2 regions of the Metabacillus schmidteae genome follow, and region 2 is predicted to be linked to the other one. Evidence: predicted binding sites of a transcription regulator. Region 2 holds the regulator's gene; the other holds the start of a gene.
The links. Region 2 encodes CtsR, which represses protease genes until heat stress. Its sites were predicted from a motif close to ATGGTCAATAAAGGTCAAACA; they were not measured.
Positions count from the first base shown of each region.

Region 1: a site for CtsR is predicted at 7,664-7,684, ahead of HWV59_RS10115 (ATP-dependent Clp protease ATP-binding subunit). Genes of this name have one in related genera too.

Region 1 covers NZ_CAESCH010000001.1:2,115,823-2,125,482, forward strand. Annotated here, with positions in the region: gene HWV59_RS10080 (aspartyl-phosphate phosphatase Spo0E family protein) at 1-227, shown strand, start outside; gene HWV59_RS10085 (ZIP family metal transporter) at 267-1,004, opposite strand; gene HWV59_RS10090 (MarR family winged helix-turn-helix transcriptional regulator) at 1,412-1,867, shown strand; gene motB (flagellar motor protein MotB) at 1,916-2,677, opposite strand; gene motA (flagellar motor stator protein MotA) at 2,670-3,470, opposite strand; gene HWV59_RS10105 (hypothetical protein) at 3,873-4,145, opposite strand; gene HWV59_RS10110 (potassium channel family protein) at 4,280-5,299, opposite strand; gene HWV59_RS10115 (ATP-dependent Clp protease ATP-binding subunit) at 5,455-7,581, opposite strand; gene HWV59_RS10120 (YkvI family membrane protein) at 7,824-8,852, shown strand; gene HWV59_RS10125 (metallophosphoesterase family protein) at 8,974-9,660, shown strand, end outside.
Region 2 covers NZ_CAESCH010000001.1:428,371-438,030, reverse strand. Annotated here, with positions in the region: gene disA (DNA integrity scanning diadenylate cyclase DisA) at 87-1,166, opposite strand; gene radA (DNA repair protein RadA) at 1,167-2,543, opposite strand; gene clpC (ATP-dependent protease ATP-binding subunit ClpC) at 2,742-5,189, opposite strand; gene HWV59_RS02035 (protein arginine kinase) at 5,186-6,283, opposite strand; gene HWV59_RS02030 (UvrB/UvrC motif-containing protein) at 6,286-6,837, opposite strand; gene HWV59_RS02025 (CtsR family transcriptional regulator) at 6,853-7,314, opposite strand; gene HWV59_RS02020 (MgtC/SapB family protein) at 7,440-8,132, opposite strand; rRNA gene rrf (5S ribosomal RNA) at 9,061-9,176, opposite strand; rRNA gene HWV59_RS02010 (23S ribosomal RNA) at 9,254-9,660, opposite strand, start outside.

The DNA.
Region 1 (9,660 bases), 1.7 Mb from region 2:
CTAGTTTACTCGAGCTAATAAATAATAAAAGAGAAGAAATGATTGAAACCGCGAACAGAGAAGGCTATACAAGTGATTTAGCTGTGAAATGCAGTCAAGATTTGGACGTGCTTTTAAACGAGTATCAACAGATTTTAATAGATGAAAAAAAGCCGAAACGAGGACCGTTTCAGCATTTTGTTCCAAAGATGAAGATGTTTTCACTTCAAGATACGTACTCATATTAATCAAAAAATACAGTGGGAGCACTGTATTTTTTAATTGGATTAAAAGCTATTGATTAAGATGACCATACAAAGAATACCGGTAATAAAAGAGTAGGTGGCAAACTGTTCATTTCCATCACCGTGGGATTCTGGTATTAGCTCTTTGTAGATAATAAATAACATCGCTCCAGCAGCAAAGGCTAAACCATATGGGACAAGAAACTCCACATAGTTAGTTAAATAAAATCCAAGTAACGATGCGACAATTTCTACAGCTCCAGTAGCGGTCGCAATTAGAAATGCTTTTCCTTTTTTGATACTCTGATTGATTAAAAACAGAGCAACTAAAAAGCCTTCAGGGGCATTTTGTAATCCAATTGCAAAAGCAATTAAATTTCCGGTTTCATTTTCACTTACAGAAGATGCATAACTAACCCCAACAGATAATCCCTCAGGTATATTATGCAACGTTATTGCCGCAACGATGAGCAATGCCTTTTCATCAAATTTTATTCCACTTTTGGTATGTTCTAAATCAATATGAGGGATGGCTCTTTCAAGAGAGGTCAGTACTAAAACACCTAAAAATATTCCGATGCATACCTCTACCAACCCGCCATATTTTAAAGATTCCGGTATTAAGCCTAACATCGCAGCAGTCATCATAATTCCAGCTGTAAATGCTAATAAAATGTCTCTCCAGCGATGTGTAATGGTTTTTTGTAGAAAAAGGATTGGTATAGCACCTAATCCTGTTGATAGGGCTGATAAAATACTACCTATTATTACATCAGACATATGAGTTTTCTCCTTTAACTATGGATACCCTTTGTTCAAAATTGCTATTTAGCACTATTATAGCTAAACTAATACGATCAAGAAACAAAATTGTTTGAAATTATACTACGAATGCAAATCTTTTGATTTGAACAAAGAATTCATCGAATTATGTGTGACTTTTTATACACGGAGTAAAAACGACTCTATGTAAGTATATGATGAAGTGGGCTCGGTGTGCTTATGGATCTTTATTTCTAAGATGGGTATTTATTGATACGAACTGAAAACTTGTGTAAGATATTTTTAAACAAAGGTCTTATTTACGCTGAACTTTTTAGGAGTTTGACAATCTGATGAACATAGTCTATTATTATGCTAAATCAATATTTTGAATTCAAGATAATTTTTTTAAAGGGTTGAGAAAAATGGAAAAAACAAAGAATATTGAAGAATCTTTAAAATTTTTTATCGTTCTTTCACGCGCGCATAGGGCTTTTAATGATGTCGTGAATAAACATATATCTACATTTAATTTAAATCCAACCGAGTTTGCTGTTCTTGAGCTGCTATATCATAAAGGTCCACAACCATTACAGCAGATTGGTGGAAAAATACTCCTAGCAAGTGGAAGCATCACATATGTTGTTGATAAATTAGAGCAAAAAGGATTGTTGGAAAGAAGAGCATGTCCTAATGACCGTCGTGTTACACATGCGCAAATCACTGATAATGGACAGCAACTAATTGAAGAGATTTTTCCTGCACATCAAGAAAAAATTGCTGAAATCGTTAGTGTATTGACTGATGAAGAGAAAAACCTAGTTACTGAGCTTCTTAAAAAGGTCGGCTTTCATGCTAATGATATTATGAAAGGTGAGTAAATTTTAAAAAAGGATGATCCTGAAACTTTTAGGATCATCCTTTTTTATTTAATTTTTCTGTTCATACGGTAACACAAGAACTTCAACTCTGCGGTTTTTCTGTCTTCCTTCTTTCGTGTCGTTGCTTGCTACCGGTTTGTATTCACCAAATCCTTTAGCACTAAATGCTTTAGCATCGAGTTTATCATTTTCAATCAGTATTTTCATAAAATTCACAGCGCGCATGACACTTAAGTGCCAGTTTGAATCAAAATCGGAGTTGTTAATAGGGACATTGTCTGTATGACCGCTAACAATAATGTTCCGAGGAGGATTCATAACAAGTAATTCAGATATTTCCCTTGCCAAATGAACATCCTTAGATCGTATGTCTGCACTGCCTGAATCGAAGAAAATATCATTTAAAATTGTAATCATTAATCCTTCGTCAGTTAAAGTTGTTTGTAAGTTTGATTCAAGATTATTTTCTTTAATATAAGTATTTATTTTATCCTGTACTTTTTGTAAGTTCTGTTGTTCTATACGTTTTTGGGCTTCTTCTATATTTTCTTCAGATTGCTCTTTATCCATATTGAGTTGCTCCGTTTGAGCTTCTGGTGTTGGGCTGGGGTACTCCAACACACTAGTCCCGCCGGTAAAGGCTGCATTTAATGATCTGGCGATTTGTTGGAATTTCTGTGCATCAACTGAACTCATAGCAAATAGAACAATGAAAAGTGCAAGAAGTAATGTTAATAAGTCAGCATAAGGGACAAGCCATGACTCATCTACATGTTCATCATGATGTTTATGTTTTTTCTTTTTAGCCATCTATGCTCTCTCCCTCAGAAATAGAAGCATTTAATTTATTTCTTTCAGCAACAGGTAAATACGTGGCTAATTTCTGTTCAATTGCTTTTGGTGCTTGTCCTTCTAATACCGAAAGCACACCTTCGATGATTACCTGCTTTACCTTAGCTTCCTGTCTTGATTTGCGCTTTAATTTGTTTGCAAATGGATGCCAAAGAACATAGCCTGTAAATATTCCTAATAGTGTTGCAACGAATGCAGCACTAATAGCATGACCCAAAGCATCTGTATTGCTCATATCAGAAAGAGCAGCGATTAATCCAACTACTGCTCCAAGTACACCAAGGGTTGGGGCATATGTTCCTGCTTGGGTGAAAATAGAGGCATTGGCCTGATGACGATCTTCCATCGCTTCAATTTCTTCGGTCATAACATCGCGTATAAATTCTGCGTTTTGACCATCAACAGCCATTAATAACCCACTCTTTAGGAAGGGATCATCAACTTCAGTTATCTTTGCTTCAAGTGCTAGTAAGCCTTCCTTACGGGCAACTTGAGCCCACTCAGAGAATAAAGGAATTAATTCTTGAATAGTAAATGTTTTTTGTTCTTTGAAAATGACTCCAAATAGTTTTGGGACCTTTTTAATTTCGCTGGTAGGGAATGCAATCACAACCGCAGCAGCTGTACCTAAAATAATAATTAATAATGCAGCCGGATTAATAAGTACGACGGGACTAACACCTTTCATAAACATCCCAACTCCAACAGCAATTGCTGCTAATAGTAAACCAAGTAATGACGTTTTATCCATTGTAAATCACCAAATTCCTCAAATTTTTCTTATGTATTATATCGGAGGAAAAAGGAAAAACTTTAGGTTTTTTCAAGAGAAGTTGTGAAAAGAATATGACAAAGAGGGCGATTATCATATTCTTTTCATTGATCAACTGTTTTTAGGGGGAGAAGTATTTAGCACATCATTATTTTGATTTTCATACATATTCATTTCAATTAGTTGGACTTCAATTTCTTCTACAAAAAATTCGTAAAGTATTTTATGTGTGTACTCATTAAAAAACATCACTTTTCATCTCCAATCAACGATTTTGTTAATTTCATCATAGAGGAGATATGAAAATATGACGTCGGCAAACTGATGGAAAAATAGATCAGTAATGAGAAGGAGATTATTCAGTCGTTTGACTGAGCATGATTAACTAAAAAGGAGTGCAATACCAAAATAGTAGAAGGGGAGTAAAGTAATGATCAGATTGCAGTAGAACAATAAACGAGAGTAGAAGCTTGAATTTTTTTCTGATGCGATCATTGCTAAGAGTGCACCAAATAAACTCGTACTGCAAAATAATGCTATTCCAAAGCCGACTCCTAATTTAAAGTGTAACAAAATGAATCCAATGGCAGAGCCATTAAATAGGAGAAAAAAGAATGAAATAAATAGTAGAATCGTTGTTGATCGTCCTTTCATAAACAACACCTCATAGCATGTATATGTGTTTTGGAGACATGCCATGCCAATGTTTAATATCAGAAAAAAGATATGGGGAAAAGCAAGTGAGAAAATAGGGAGGAAGTTTTAGATTCTCACTTGTTCTATGGCAGTTAAGTAATGATATTCATATAACTATCATCATTACAAATAATGAATAAATTTGCTTCTTCAGGTATCCTTTCATGAAGTCGATTAATTATTGAAAAATCATTGCCGTTTGAAATTAGAAGTGCTCCATGTTTAGAAAGGTCCTTTCTTGCATCTTCATAAGTTCTCCATTCTGATTTTTTAGGAACAGAGTATAAGTCATATCCTTCATTGCTTGTGAGTTGCCGAATGACTTCACTTGATCCATTAAATAGTATAGAACGTGCAGCAAGATGTGCAGCTGTGTCGTTAGCCGTTATGTATTCATTAACATTTACATGCGCAAAAGCATTAATATGTGCTGAATTCGTAACCTCACAGAGAGTATATAGTTTTTTGCTTTTCTCCTTTTCAATGCCTTTAATCATAGAAGCGATTAATAATGTGTGACCATCAGCCTGAGAAGCAGTTTGAAGATCGTCAGGAGAAAAGATCATAATAGATTTAGATTGAAGGATATTTGCTTGATCAAGTACAGAAGTATTCGCAGGATTTCCTTTTACAAACTCTACTCTGTCATGGTGGAGAGGTGTTTTAGGTAAATGCTCATCAATGATAACAACCTGGATATGTTCAAATGCTTTTAAAAGTTCATCAAGTGTAATAGCAGCCTTTTTTGTCCAATTGATTAATAGAATGTGATTTTTCGTCGTTATCGTCAATTTTCCTTCCTCCTTTAATCGTTTTCGAATGCTAAAGAAATCGATTACTTTTCCGATAAAAATACTCATAAGTCCAATTCCAATAATGTATAAAAACATAGCAAAGATTTTTCCGCTTACTGTTGCAGGTGAAACATCTCCATATCCAACAGTAGCAACAGTTGTCATCGTCCACCATAGACCTTCGAATGGAGTAGTAAATGTTTCAGGTTCAATATAATAAATAATATAACTACTTGATAGTACAAGAGTTATAGTCGCGAGAATAAGTACCCAACTATTCATTTGAAGGGCCTTTAAAAAAAATCGTATCAATAACATGGTATATCCCTCCTTGTGTTGAAGATGTTTATAAATAGTACATTATGAAAATAGTAACATAAAAAGGGTCTTTTTTTTTAGTTGATTTAGAAGAGCTTTTACTAAAAAAACATCCATAAGAAAAGGATTGTCCAATTCAGACAATCCTTCAGTGGTTAACAACTTATAATGATGATGTCATTATTTTCTACATCAACGATAAGTTGTTTAATTTTTTCCTGATCTAACAAAAGGTCTGTAATTTTATCTTCTACATGCTCTTGAATAACCCTGCGTAGTGGACGGGCTCCAAATGCTGGATGATAGCCAAGTGTCGCCAGCTTTTCTTTAGCTTCATCAGTAACTGTTATGGAAATCTCTTGTTCTAATAAGGATTCAGCGAGCTCGTCCATCATTAGTGTCGTAATTTTTATGAGGTCTTCTTTTTCTAATGAAGAGAACTCAATGATGTTATCAAATCGATTCAAAAATTCAGGTTTAAAGAATGCTCCTAACGATTCTAAAAGCTTACTTTCTTCAACTGCAGTATTAGAAGAGGTTTCAAAGCCAACAGTCACACGTTTTTCTCCGACACCAGCATTACTTGTCATGATAATGACTGTATCTTTAAAGCTAACTGTTCTACCTTGACTATCTGTTAGGCGACCATCCTCTAAAATTTGTAAAAACATATGCTGAACATCAGGGTGAGCTTTTTCAATTTCATCTAATAATATAATGCTATATGGGTTTCGACGAACTTTTTCTGTTAGCTGCCCGGCTTCGTCATGACCAACATAACCTGGAGGTGAACCGATAATTTTTGAAACAGTATGTTTCTCCATATACTCACTCATATCAAGGCGAATCATTGCATCTTTTGTACCAAATAACTCTTCTGCCAATGATTTAGTAAGCTCGGTTTTACCAACACCAGTTGGACCAATAAATAGGAAGGAACCAATTGGTCTAGTTTTAGATTTCAGACCGGCTCTGCTTCGTCTAATTGCTTTTGCAACCTTTTTAACCGCATCTTCTTGGCCAATCACTTTATTAGAAAGGTTTTTTTCTAAATGTTTCATTTGTGATTGCTCATGTTGCTGAAGCTTTCCAACTGGAATACCTGTTTTAGATTCGATAATCGTTTGAATATCTTCGACAGTAACGTTTAGGTTTTCAGTAGCTTCATATTGATTTATTTGTGCTTCTAGCTTTATTTCTTCATCTCGTAGCTTTGCAGCTAGTTCATAGTTTTCAGCATTTGTTGCCTCTTGTTTTTCATTTTTTAATTGAACTAAACGCTTCTCAATTTCATTATTAGTAGGTGAGAGTTGCATTAAGTTCTTTTTCGAACCTGCTTCATCAAGTAAGTCAATCGCTTTATCTGGAAGATATCTATCCTGAATGTAGCGATGTGAGAGATTTACGCAAGCCTTAATGGCTTCATCGGAGTAAGTAACTTGATGGTAGCTTTCATATTTTACTTGAATTCCTTTGAGAATCTCAACCGCTTTTTCAAGAGTAGGTTCATGAACCATTACTGGTTGGAAGCGTCTTTCTAAAGCTGCGTCTTTTTCAATCTGACGGTATTCCTTTAAGGTGGTTGCTCCAACTAATTGTAATTCACCTCTAGCTAAAGCAGGTTTTAAAATATTTCCGGCATCCATGGAGCCTTCGGCAGATCCTGCACCTACTACTTGATGAATTTCATCAATAAAAAGAATGATATTTTTACGGTTTTGTAACTCTTCAATTAACTTCTTCATTCTTTCTTCAAATTGGCCTCTAATACCTGTGTTTGCGACTAGTGATGCAACGTCAAGTAAATAAACCTCTTTGTTTGCAAGCTTAGCAGGGACAGTTCCATTTATAATTTTTAGGGCAAGACCTTCCACAACTGCTGTCTTTCCAACACCTGGCTCACCAATAAGGACAGGGTTGTTTTTATTACGACGGTTTAAAATCTCAATAACCCGGTCTACTTCATCCTCACGTCCAATGACAGGATCAATGATACCCGCACGTGCAGCAGAAGTTAAATTTCTACCTAGTTGGTCAAGAATACCTCCTCCACCTTGCTGAGCTTGTGTCTGCGTTTGTTCCATACCTGATGATTGTGGTTGAAAACCTTTGAAAAAATGATCAAATGAAAATGAAGATAATCCTCCTGTTAAACCAGTAGGAATAGCTTGTTTATATGATGCATAGCATTCTGGACATAAAGTTAGTTGTTTTTGTTGTTTGTTAATTTGAATATTTAAATGAATAGTAGCTTTATTTGTTTTACAGTTTTCGCATTGCATTATTCAAAACTCCTTTTCATAATAGTCGTGATGAGTAGGTTCTGACCAACTTTGACTAATGGGATAAAAAATAAAGATCATTTATTTGACCTTCTTTGACCATAGTATACTTTGACCTTTTTTGACTTTCAACTATTTTGATTTAAGCAATTCTTTCCAAGCGTTTAGAAACGAATTAGAATCTTCCTATTTTTCCTTCATATAATGATACAAGCTTGTATAACTTTAGTGAGGTGTACTGGATGAGAAGATCTTGGATCGCTCCTTTTCAAATAGCGGCTGTTTATATAGGGACTGTTGTGGGAGCTGGATTTGCAACTGGAAGAGAGATTGTTGAATTTTTTACAAAATACGGCGTTTTTGGACTTGCAGGTATCTTGTTAGCTGGGATTCTTTTTATGTTTGTTGGAACGAAAATGCTTATTTTATCCAAAAGGATACAAGCTACATCGTACCAGGATGTGATGATTTATTTATTTGGGATAAAATTCGGCAGATTCGTCAATATATTTATGCTTATTGTGTTAGTAGGATTAACATCCATCATGTTATCAGGAGCAGGAGCTATTTTTAAAGAACAGCTTGGCTTATCAGTTCGACTTGGTGTGGTCATTACCATATTGTTGACGATTGCTGTTATGACTTTCGGAATAAAAGGACTTTTTAGTGTGAATCTTATTGTCGTTCCAATGTTGATTGTTTTTAGTTTGTTGTTAGCTGTACAAGCATTTTCGATCGATTCATTTCAAATATTACCTGAACAATCTTCAGCATCGTATAAATGGATTCTCTCAAGCTTTTCATATGCTGCATTTAATTTAACGATGTCAGCAGCAGTTCTTGTCCCATTAGCAACTGAAATAAATGATGAAAAAATATTAAAAAGAGGAGGGATGATAGGAGGTTTTTTTCTCACAGCTATTTTAATTAGTAGTCATATCGCTCTCTCTTCGTTACCAAATGTGGAAATATTTGATATTCCAATGGCAGAGGTAATGAAATCAACACTGTATGTCGTTTATTATATATATATTGCAGTAATATATGGAGAAGTATTTACTTCGGTTATTGGTAATCTGTATGGACTTGAAAGACAAATTGCTTCATTTATAAATGTGCCAAGTATAATTATTGTGTGTGCGATTTTGTGTATAGCGGCATTTATCAGTAAGATCGGGTATAGTTCTTTAATCTCTTCTTTATATCCAATATTTGGATACGTTTGTTTAGGAATGCTTGTCTTATTGATCGTTAAAAAAGTGCCGGAATGATCGCAGTTTTGTGCTAAACTAAAGAAATAAATACACTGAAGTCGTTTTGCAAAGAATTCGCAATTGACTTCGGTTTTCTTAAAGGACAAGCTGCCAAGACGTGATGAGGAGGCTATATGTTATGGAACAAATTGCTATTATTTCTGATATACATGGAAACATACCTGCACTGACATCTGTACTAGAAGATATAGAAAAAAGAGGAATAAAAAGGATTTTCTGTCTTGGAGATTTAGTAGGAAAAGGACCAGGGTCTTCTGAGGCAATTGAAAAAATCAAACAATCATGTGAGATGGTTTTAAAGGGGAATTGGGATGATTTTATTACGAAAGAGACTGATTTTGAAGCATTAAAATGGCATCAAAAACAATTAACAGATGAACAAAATGGTTATCTGGAGTCATTAGCATTTTCACTTGATTTTTATATAAGTGGTAAATTCATCCGATTATTCCACGCTTCACCATTCAGCCTATACACGCGTATCCAACCTTGGGATTCGATAGAAAAGCGTCTCAGTATGTTTGAAAACACGAAATATACCGGTCACTCATTGGTGAAACCTGATGTAGTCGGGTATGGAGACGTACATAATGCGTTTGTCCAACATCTTAACGGAAAAACACTTTTTAATACAGGAAGTGTAGGGAATCCACTTGATCATACTTCTTCAGCTTATGTCATTTTAGAGGGAGAGTACGAATCAAAAGATGCAGCTCCTTTCTCTATTCAGTTTGTCAGAGTACCTTATGATATTAACTACGCGATTAAATTAGCAAAAGATGTGAATATGCCTGATCTGGAACCA
Region 2 (9,660 bases):
TAAAGAATTTAACAATAAAAACAATTTTAATATACCCTATTTTTCATAAATTAAAACACATTTAATAAAACTTTCATTAAATCTTCTTATATATGTCGATCAATGAGGAGTTGATCTTGTAATCTTTTTAAACCCTCTTTAATTTTTTTTGCCCTTACCTCACCTATCCCTTCCACTTCATCCAACTGTTCTACGGATGCGCGCATAATAAGTTTCAAATTTTTATATGTTGTCACTAAATTTTCAATAATGATGGCGGGAAGTCGTGGGATTTTATTTAAAATACGATAACCTCTTGAAATAACAGGTCCATCTACATTCGTAAAAGAAGAATAACCTAATAGTTTAAAAAGAACTGCATCTTCTAAAAGCTCAAAACTTGATAGGTCTTGCAGTTGCTGGATAACCGGGAAAGGATCAACAGATTTATCTTGGGCATAATCCTTAATTAACAGTGCTGCTTCTTCTTCCACACCTGTAAGAAGTTCTGCTAACTGTAGCCTAATCAAATGACCCTCTGCTCCAAGCTCATTTACGTAGTCATTGATTTCATCCTTAATTCTTAAAACCATCTCAAAACGATGAAGGACTTGAAGTACTTCTTTAAAGGTAACGAGTTCTTCCAACTCTAATGCACCTAATGTTAAAATCGATTGGTCCAGTACTAATTTATATTTTTCCAATGTTTGAATAGCCTGATTAGCTTTTGTTAAGATAACACCTATATCACGCAAGGCATATCTTAGCTCACCATGATATAACGTAATGACATTCCTTCTTTGAGAAATAGCAATAACTAAATTTCCGGTCTGTTTCGCGACACGCTCTGCTGTTCTGTGCCTCATTCCAGTTTCTGAGGAATAAATTGAGGAGTCAGGGACCAGTTGTGCATTTGCATACATAATTTTGTTTCCAGAGTCACTTAAAATAATGGCTCCATCCATTTTTGCCAGCTCATACAAATGAGCCGACGAAAATGCACATCCGATTGCAAATCCGCCATCAATAATCTTTTTAACCTTTTCGTTATGGCCAACAACAATTAAACCACCTGTTTTTGCACGGAGAACATTTTCAATCCCTTCTCTTATGGGTGTCCCGGGTGCAACAAACTGTAGAATTTCGTTTAAGGTCTTTTCACCTGACTTACTCTCTACCTCTGTCATTTACGATCCTCCTAACGTTTTTTGGAGAGCCTCCGCTACATTTTTTACTCCTATTATTTCAATATCTTCTGGTGGGTTCCATCCCCCTATATTTGCGTGTGGTATGACTGCTCGCTTAAAGCCCAGCTTAGCTGCCTCGATCACTCTTTGTTCAATCCTTGACACTCTTCGAACTTCTCCTGTTAAACCTACCTCACCAATTATAACGTCCGTCGGTTTAGGGGGGGCATCTTTAAAGCTTGAGGCGATACTTACCGCCACAGCTAAATCAATAGCAGGTTCATCCAGTTTTACACCACCTGCTACTTTCAAGTATGCATCTTGATTTTGCAATAAAAGACCTACACGTTTTTCTAAAACAGCCATTAATAGCGGCACTCGATTGTGATCTATACCTGTGGCCATCCTGCGTGGATTTCCAAAACTCGTCGGGGATATAAGTGCTTGAATTTCAACTAAAACAGACCTTGTACCTTCCATAGAGGCAACTACAGTTGAGCCTGCAGCTCCCTTTGAACGCTCTTCTAGAAATATCTCCGATGGATTTAGAACCTCTTCTAAACCAGCTTCCTTCATCTCAAAAATGCCCATTTCATTTGTCGAGCCAAAACGGTTTTTTACAGCACGCAGAATTCGGTATGTATGATGTCGCTCTCCCTCAAAATAAAGGACTGTATCAACCATATGTTCAAGTAGTCTAGGTCCGGCTATGGAACCCTCTTTTGTAACATGACCAACAATGAAAATTGCAATACCTTTTGTTTTAGCAATTCTCATCAATTCTGCAGTTGATTCTCTAACTTGAGATACACTACCTGGTGCTGAGCTTATTTCACTATGATAGACAGTTTGTATTGAATCTACTACAACAAAGGAAGGGTTCGTATCTTCAATAGCTTTTGAAATAAAACTTAAATCTGTTTCTGATAAAACTAATAATTTGTTTGACTTTACACCTAAACGATCCGCTCTTAATTTTGTTTGCTTTACCGATTCCTCACCTGAAATATATAAAACATCATTTCCGTTATCCGCCAGCTGGGAGGATACTTGTAGTAACAATGTTGATTTTCCAATTCCAGGGTCTCCACCAATAAGTACTAAAGATCCTTTTACAATTCCGCTACCTAATACACGGTTAAATTCTTTTAAATTTGTATATATTCTAGGTTCTTGGGTTGTTTCGATGGTTGTTATAGGGGAGGGTTTTTGTACAGTTTGGTTAGAATGAGCAAACACTGCTCTTCGTGGTGATGCAGATTTTAATACTTCTTCTGTCATCTTGTTCCACTCACCACACCCTGGGCATTTTCCCATCCATTTGGGCGATTCATACCCACAGGACTGACAAATAAATTTCACCTTTGATTTAGCCATTCATATATTCCTCTCTTATTAGGTTAGCTAGTAGACGAGCCAATTATGATATGAAATAAAAACAATTCAATTGGGGATAAATTGTGCATGTCAGACTATTGTTCTTAAGATTTTATCACATGCATTGAATATGTAAGTGGAATTTGATTTATTAAAAAGAAAGTGAGGCACACAACATAAAGTGTGCCTCAACCTTTTTTAATTTGCCTTTACTTCTTCTTTTTCATCTGTTTTGACAACAAATTCGCCATTCTCAACATCTAAAATGATTTTTTGACCTTTATTAATTGCTCCTTTTAATAGCTCTTCAGAAAGACGGTCTTCAACATTTTTCTGTATAGAACGACGTAATGGTCTTGCTCCGTACTCTAGATCAATACCTTCGTCTGCAATCTTTTCCTTAGCAGCTTCAGTTAGCTCTAGAGACAGATCTTGCTCTTTTAATCGTTTTGTTAATTGATCGGACATTAATGATACGATTTCTTTTAAATGTTTCTTCTCTAAAGAATGGAACACGATAATTTCATCGATACGGTTAATAAATTCCGGTCTGAATGCACGTTTCAGTTCATTCATGACTTTACCCTTCATATCTTTGTAATTTTGTGTTTCATCCTGTACATTGAATCCTACGTATTTATTTCGTTTTAACTCACTAGCTCCAACATTTGATGTCATAATTAAAATTGTGTTTCTAAAGTCTACTGTACGTCCTTTAGAATCAGTTAGTCGCCCATCTTCCAACACTTGAAGCAAGATATTAAATACATCAGGATGTGCCTTTTCAATTTCATCTAAAAGCACTACAGAATATGGTTTTCTTCTTACTTTCTCAGTTAACTGACCACCTTCATCATATCCAACATATCCTGGAGGTGAACCAACTAGACGAGATGTAGAGTGCTTCTCCATATATTCTGACATATCAATCCGAATCATTGCATCTTCATCACCGAAGATAGATTCAGCTAATGCTCTGGCAAGCTCAGTTTTTCCGACACCTGTAGGTCCTAAGAAAATAAAGGAACCAATCGGACGTTTAGGATCTTTTAATCCGGCACGAGCACGTCGAACTGCTTTTGCGACAGCCACGACGGCTTCTTCCTGACCAACTACTCTGGAATGAAGAATGCTTTCCATGTTAAGAAGTTTATCTGTTTCGGTTTGAGCTAATTTCGATACAGGAACACCCGTCCAGCTCGAAACAACCATTGCAATATCTTCAACCGTAACTTCAGTGTTTTCTTGTCCTTGCTTTTCTTTCCACGTTTTCTTTGTTTCCTCTAATTGCTCGCGCAAACGTTGTTCTGTATCACGTAAAGATGCTGCTTTTTCAAATTCTTGACTTTGAACTGAAGCATCTTTCTCCTTGCGAATTTCTTCAAGCTTCAATTCGAGCTCTTTTAAATTTGGAGGTGTAGTAAAAGATCGTAAACGTACTTTTGAGCCTGCTTCGTCAATTAAATCAATTGCTTTATCTGGTAGAAAGCGGTCAGAAATATAGCGGTCAGATAACTTTACAGCTGCATCGATTGCCTCATCCGTAATAGAAACTCTGTGATGTGCCTCATAGCGGTCACGTAATCCTTTTAAAATCTGAATACTTTCATCAACAGTTGGCTCATCTACTTGTATTGGTTGGAACCTACGCTCCAATGCTGCATCTTTTTCGATATATTTTCTATATTCATCAAGTGTAGTTGCCCCGATACACTGCAACTCACCTCTTGCTAATGATGGTTTTAAAATATTTGAGGCATCAATTGCACCTTCAGCGCCACCAGCACCAATTAATGTGTGTAATTCATCAATAAACAGAATAATATTCCCTGCCTGGCGAATTTCGTCCATTACTTTTTTAAGACGGTCTTCAAACTCACCACGGTACTTTGTACCAGCAACAACAGTTCCCATGTCTAATGTCATAACACGTTTATCTCTTAAAATTTCCGGTACTTCGTTTTGTACAATCTGTTGAGCTAAACCTTCGGCAATAGCTGTTTTACCTACACCAGGCTCCCCAATTAGTACCGGGTTATTCTTAGTACGTCTGCTTAATACTTCAATTACACGTTGAATTTCTTTACTTCTACCAATTACAGGATCTAAGCTACCTTCTCTAGCAATAGCTGTTAAATCTCTAGCTAAGCTGTCCAGGGTTGGTGTATTAGCATTTGTAATACCTCCGCCCTGGTGATTTGCTGACGATTCATTGCTTCCTAGTAATTGAAGAACCTGTTGTCTTGCTTTATTTAGACTTACTCCTAAATTATTAAGTACTCTTGCTGCTACTCCTTCACCTTCACGGATAAGACCAAGCAGAATATGTTCTGTTCCTACATAAGAATGACCTAGCTTTCTAGCTTCATCCATTGATAGTTCAATAACTTTTTTTGCTCTTGGTGTATAGTGGATTGTTTGGGATGCATCTTGACCTCTTCCGATTAAGCCCTCTACCTCTTTTTGAATCTTATCAGGTCCTAGCCCTAACGCTAACAACGCTTTAGCTGCAATGCCTTCTCCTTCGCTAACAAGACCTAATAGAATATGCTCTGTTCCAATATTATTATGGCCTAAACGAACTGCTTCTTCTTGTGCTAGTGCTAATACCTTTTGAGCACGCTCTGTAAATCTTCCAAACATCATGATTCATCATCCTCCATCCGTTTATTACGATCCATTTCTAGATTTAGACGCTCCCTAATTAGTGCTGCCCGTCGAATATCTCTTTCGTTAGGACGTAATGGTCCACCAAAATACTGCTGTAAAAACCCTGGTTGAGTTAAAATCATAAGTTCGTTGAGAATTGTCCTGGATACGTCTTTTATAATACCTAAATCAATTCCCAGACGAACATCGGATAAACACTTTGCCGTCTCATTTGATTCAATAATGCGGCTGTATGCTAAGGTTCCAAAGGAACGATAAACCCGATCCTCAAGTTGAATATGCGAAGATTGATAAAGGGCTTCGCGGGTTGATCTCTCTTGGTCAATCAATTGTTGAACAACACTAATCAAATCATCTACAATGTCTTTTTCAGATTTACCTAATGTAATTTGATTAGAGATTTGAAAGAGATTCCCTATAGCTTCGCTACCTTCACCATAAATTCCTCTAACAACTAATCCTAATTGATTAATTGCCGGAATAATTCGGTTAATTTTTTGAGTGAGGACCAATGCAGGTAAGTGCATCATCACTGAGGCTCTAAGCCCTGTTCCTACGTTTGTAGGACAACTTGTTAAATAACCTCTTTGTTCATCAAATGCATAATCCACTTCATTTTCAATCCAATCATCCAATTGGTTGGCCATATTCAATGCTTCTCCAAGCTGAAATCCTGGAAACAAACACTGAATACGAATATGGTCTTCTTCATTTAGCATAATACTAACTTCTTCATTATCCGAAAGTAAGCACCCTCCATAAATGGAATGGTCAGCAAGATTAGGACTAATTAAATGCTTTTCTACTAACACCCTCTTTTGAATTGGTTGCAGATCATTCATCTTTAGAAGCTCCAACTGACCAATATTTTGGAATGTTTTATTTGCATATGTGTTTTCAAAGAAATTTAGAACATCTTGTAACTCTTCATTTGTAGAAAGTGTTGGAAATTTATACTTTTCGATATTTCGAGCTAAACGAATACGACTGCTCAACACAATATCTGAATCAGGACCTTCTTGGTTCATCCAAGCACTCATTGCTTTATTCATAAAGTTTTGGAGTGACATGCTTATGATCCCTCCTCATTGGAGCTGCTTATTTTCTTTTCAAGCATCCTAATTTCATCCCGGACTTTAGCGGCCTGTTCAAACTCTTCCTGATCAATATAACTATGAATTTGACTCTTTAATTGTTCAATCTTTTTCCTAACATGAAGATTGCCGCCAATTCTTTTAGGTATTTTCCCTGAATGAACTGTATTTCCCCCATGTACCCGTCTAAGAATTGGTGTTATATAATCCTTAAATGTAGAATAGCAGTTAGCACAGCCAAATCTTCCAACCTTTTTAAACTGATGAAAAGTCATCTTACAACGATCACATTGCAGGACTTCTTCTGTTTTAAAAACACTTTTCTCTTCCGACTTTGCAAGGCCATGATCCATATTTAGCAGGCCTGTTAAAAGGTTATTTAGTGAAAAACCTGTATTTGAATTAAACATAAAAAGCTCACTATTTTCTTTTGCACAATGCTCACAAATATGAACTTCTGTTTTTTCACCATTGATCACTTTTGTAAAGTGAAACGTTGCCGGCCTTTCATTACATTCCTGGCAAATCATCCGTCTCCCCTACTTTCACTTATATTTCAATGAAGTTAACATGGCTTTAACCATTCTTGCCCTCAATTCATCCCGATGGGGAAGCTCAATATATAAAACGGAACGGTCAATAACACTTAACATAAGCTTTGCTTCACGTGCAGAAATAACTTCCTCTGTAACTAATCTGCCAATAATATCCTCAGCAGCAACCTGTGATAGTCGTTGGCTAATTAAACGTAATATCTGTTCCAGCAGATGTGCTTGGTTATCAGCGCGAACTTTAATAATTCGGATATAACCTCCCCCACCACGTTTACTCTCAACCACGTAACCTCGTTCAATTGTAAATCTTGTATTAATAACATAGTTTATCTGTGAAGGCACACATTGAAATCGATCCGCAATTTCACTGCGCTTTATTTCAACAATTTCTCTTCCACTACTGTCCAGTACACTTTTTAAGTACTGTTCAATAATGTCTGAAATATTTCTCACCCAACCTCCCCCTCCCTGACTTTGACTATATTTGACTTTAATCTAAATATAAAACGAACAGAAAAATTTTTCAACTCTTCTGTTTCATTTTAAATATTGCCAAATTTGAAGCTTGTAAAACCTCTTTAATAAATTTTTTCCACTTCACTTATTTCTATAAGAACCTCTTCAAGTATTCCGTGTTGAGTTAAATCAACATCTATATCAAACTGATAATAAAAGGTGACTTTACCGTCTCTTTCTTTCTTACATGAAGTCATAACAACTTTATTTGTTTTAATCTTATAGGATAATAATTTTTCAATCACCTCATCTACCGAAGATCGAGTTGATTGAACGACGACTTTCATTTTTCTTCTCGTTTTTTTCACTTCCATATACTCTTCAAGTTTATTTAGGAAGATTAAACACATTAGGACAATTATTGTAGTAAACGATGCTAATATATACATTCCAGAGCCAATGATTAATCCTAACCCTGCAACAATCCAAATAGAAGCGGCGGTTGTGAGACCCCTGACTGTAGCTCCTTTAACTAATATTGTTCCTCCACCAAGAAATCCAATTCCACTTATAACGTAGGAAGGAATTCTTGAAGGATCAAATTGACTATTAATCGTAAGATAATCCTCAAAACCATAAAGGGATAGAATCATCATCAAACACGAACCAATTCCAACTAATAAATGAGTTCTAAAGCCAGCAGGATGACTTTTAAATTCACGCTCTAACCCAATAATCCCACACAATATCGCTGCAATTAAGATTCGGAAAAACATCGTATATGTATCATCATCAATATATCCCAACAACTCCATATGCATTTCTCCTAGTTAGTTAAACATTGTATTTTATTATATATATACGCGATTGTGTCCCATCAAACACAAATATTCAAATTTTTTTATTTAAATACTAAATCACATAAGAACTTTTTTATTTTACGATAACAAAGAAGTGTTAGAGAATATGATTCATCAGCTGAATTCCATATTATAAAGATCAAATTGAACTACTGATCTGTTACTTCTCTTCCTTGGCGATGTCCTACTCTCTGGGGGATCTCCCCAACTGCCATCGGCGCTGAGACCTTAATATCCGTGGTCGGATTTCAGTTTGCGATTAGCGGCGAATCTCCGCGTCAGCTTGTTCGTTCAGTGTCATGTGCCTGTGTGCGTAGACACTAACATAGGGTTAAATTAATTTATTTTCGATGATGTGTATTTATCTTCGATTACTTCATTTTATCTTCGATTTTCAGCAATTTATCTTCGATTATTTTAATTTATCTACTATTCTACAAATTTCACCAAAAATCCACAGTATATTTTGTTTCTACCTCTTTACGATAAAACCTTCGGTTTTTCTACAATCATTTAATTCATGCAAAAAAGACCAGTATCTCTACTGATCTTTTCCCTCTTCTTACTTGGTGATGTCCTACTCTCACAGGGGGAAACCCCCAACTACCATCGGCGCTGAGAGCTTAACTTCCGTGTTCGGATTTCGGCTTGCGATAAGCGGCGAATCTCCGCGTCAGCTTGTTCGTTCAGATCCTCATGTGCCAACTGCGCACATTCCGGTCTTCTCTCTCGGCACTTCCTTGATCTTCTTGCTTCTCCCAAGCCTCAGGCTAGTAAGTTTACTTTGTCTCTACCTCTTTACAGACTAAACCTTCGGTTTATATTATTTTTTAAATTCATATAAAAAAAGACCAGTATCTCTACTGATCTTTTTCCTCTTCTTACTTGGCAACGTCCTACTCTCACAGGGGGAAACCCCCAACTACCATCGGCGCTGAAGAGCTTAACTTCCGTGTTCGGCATGGGAACGGGTGTGACCTCTTCGCCATCATCACCAAATAATATAAGTTTGAAGGCATATTCCTTCAAAACTAGATAACGATTCACAATTCAATTCACTAAGCTTACGCTTTTATTAGGTTAAGTCCTCGATCGATTAGTATCAGTCAGCTCCACACGTCACCGCGCTTCCACCTCTGACCTATCAACCTGATCATCTTTCAGGGATCTTACTCACTAGTGTGATGGGAAATCTCATCTTGAGGGGGGCTTCATGCTTAGATGCTTTCAGCACTTATCCCTTCCGCACATAGCTACCCAGCTATGCCTTTGGCAAGACAACTGGTACACCAGCGGTGCGTCCATCCCGGTCCTCTCGTACTAAGGACAGCTCCTCTCAAATTTCCTACGCCCACGACGGATAGGGACCGAACTGTCTCACGACGTTCTGAACCCAGCTCGCGTACCGCTTTAATGGGCGAACAGCCCAACCCTTGGGACCGACTACAGCCCCAGGATGCGATGAGCCGACATCGAGGTGCCA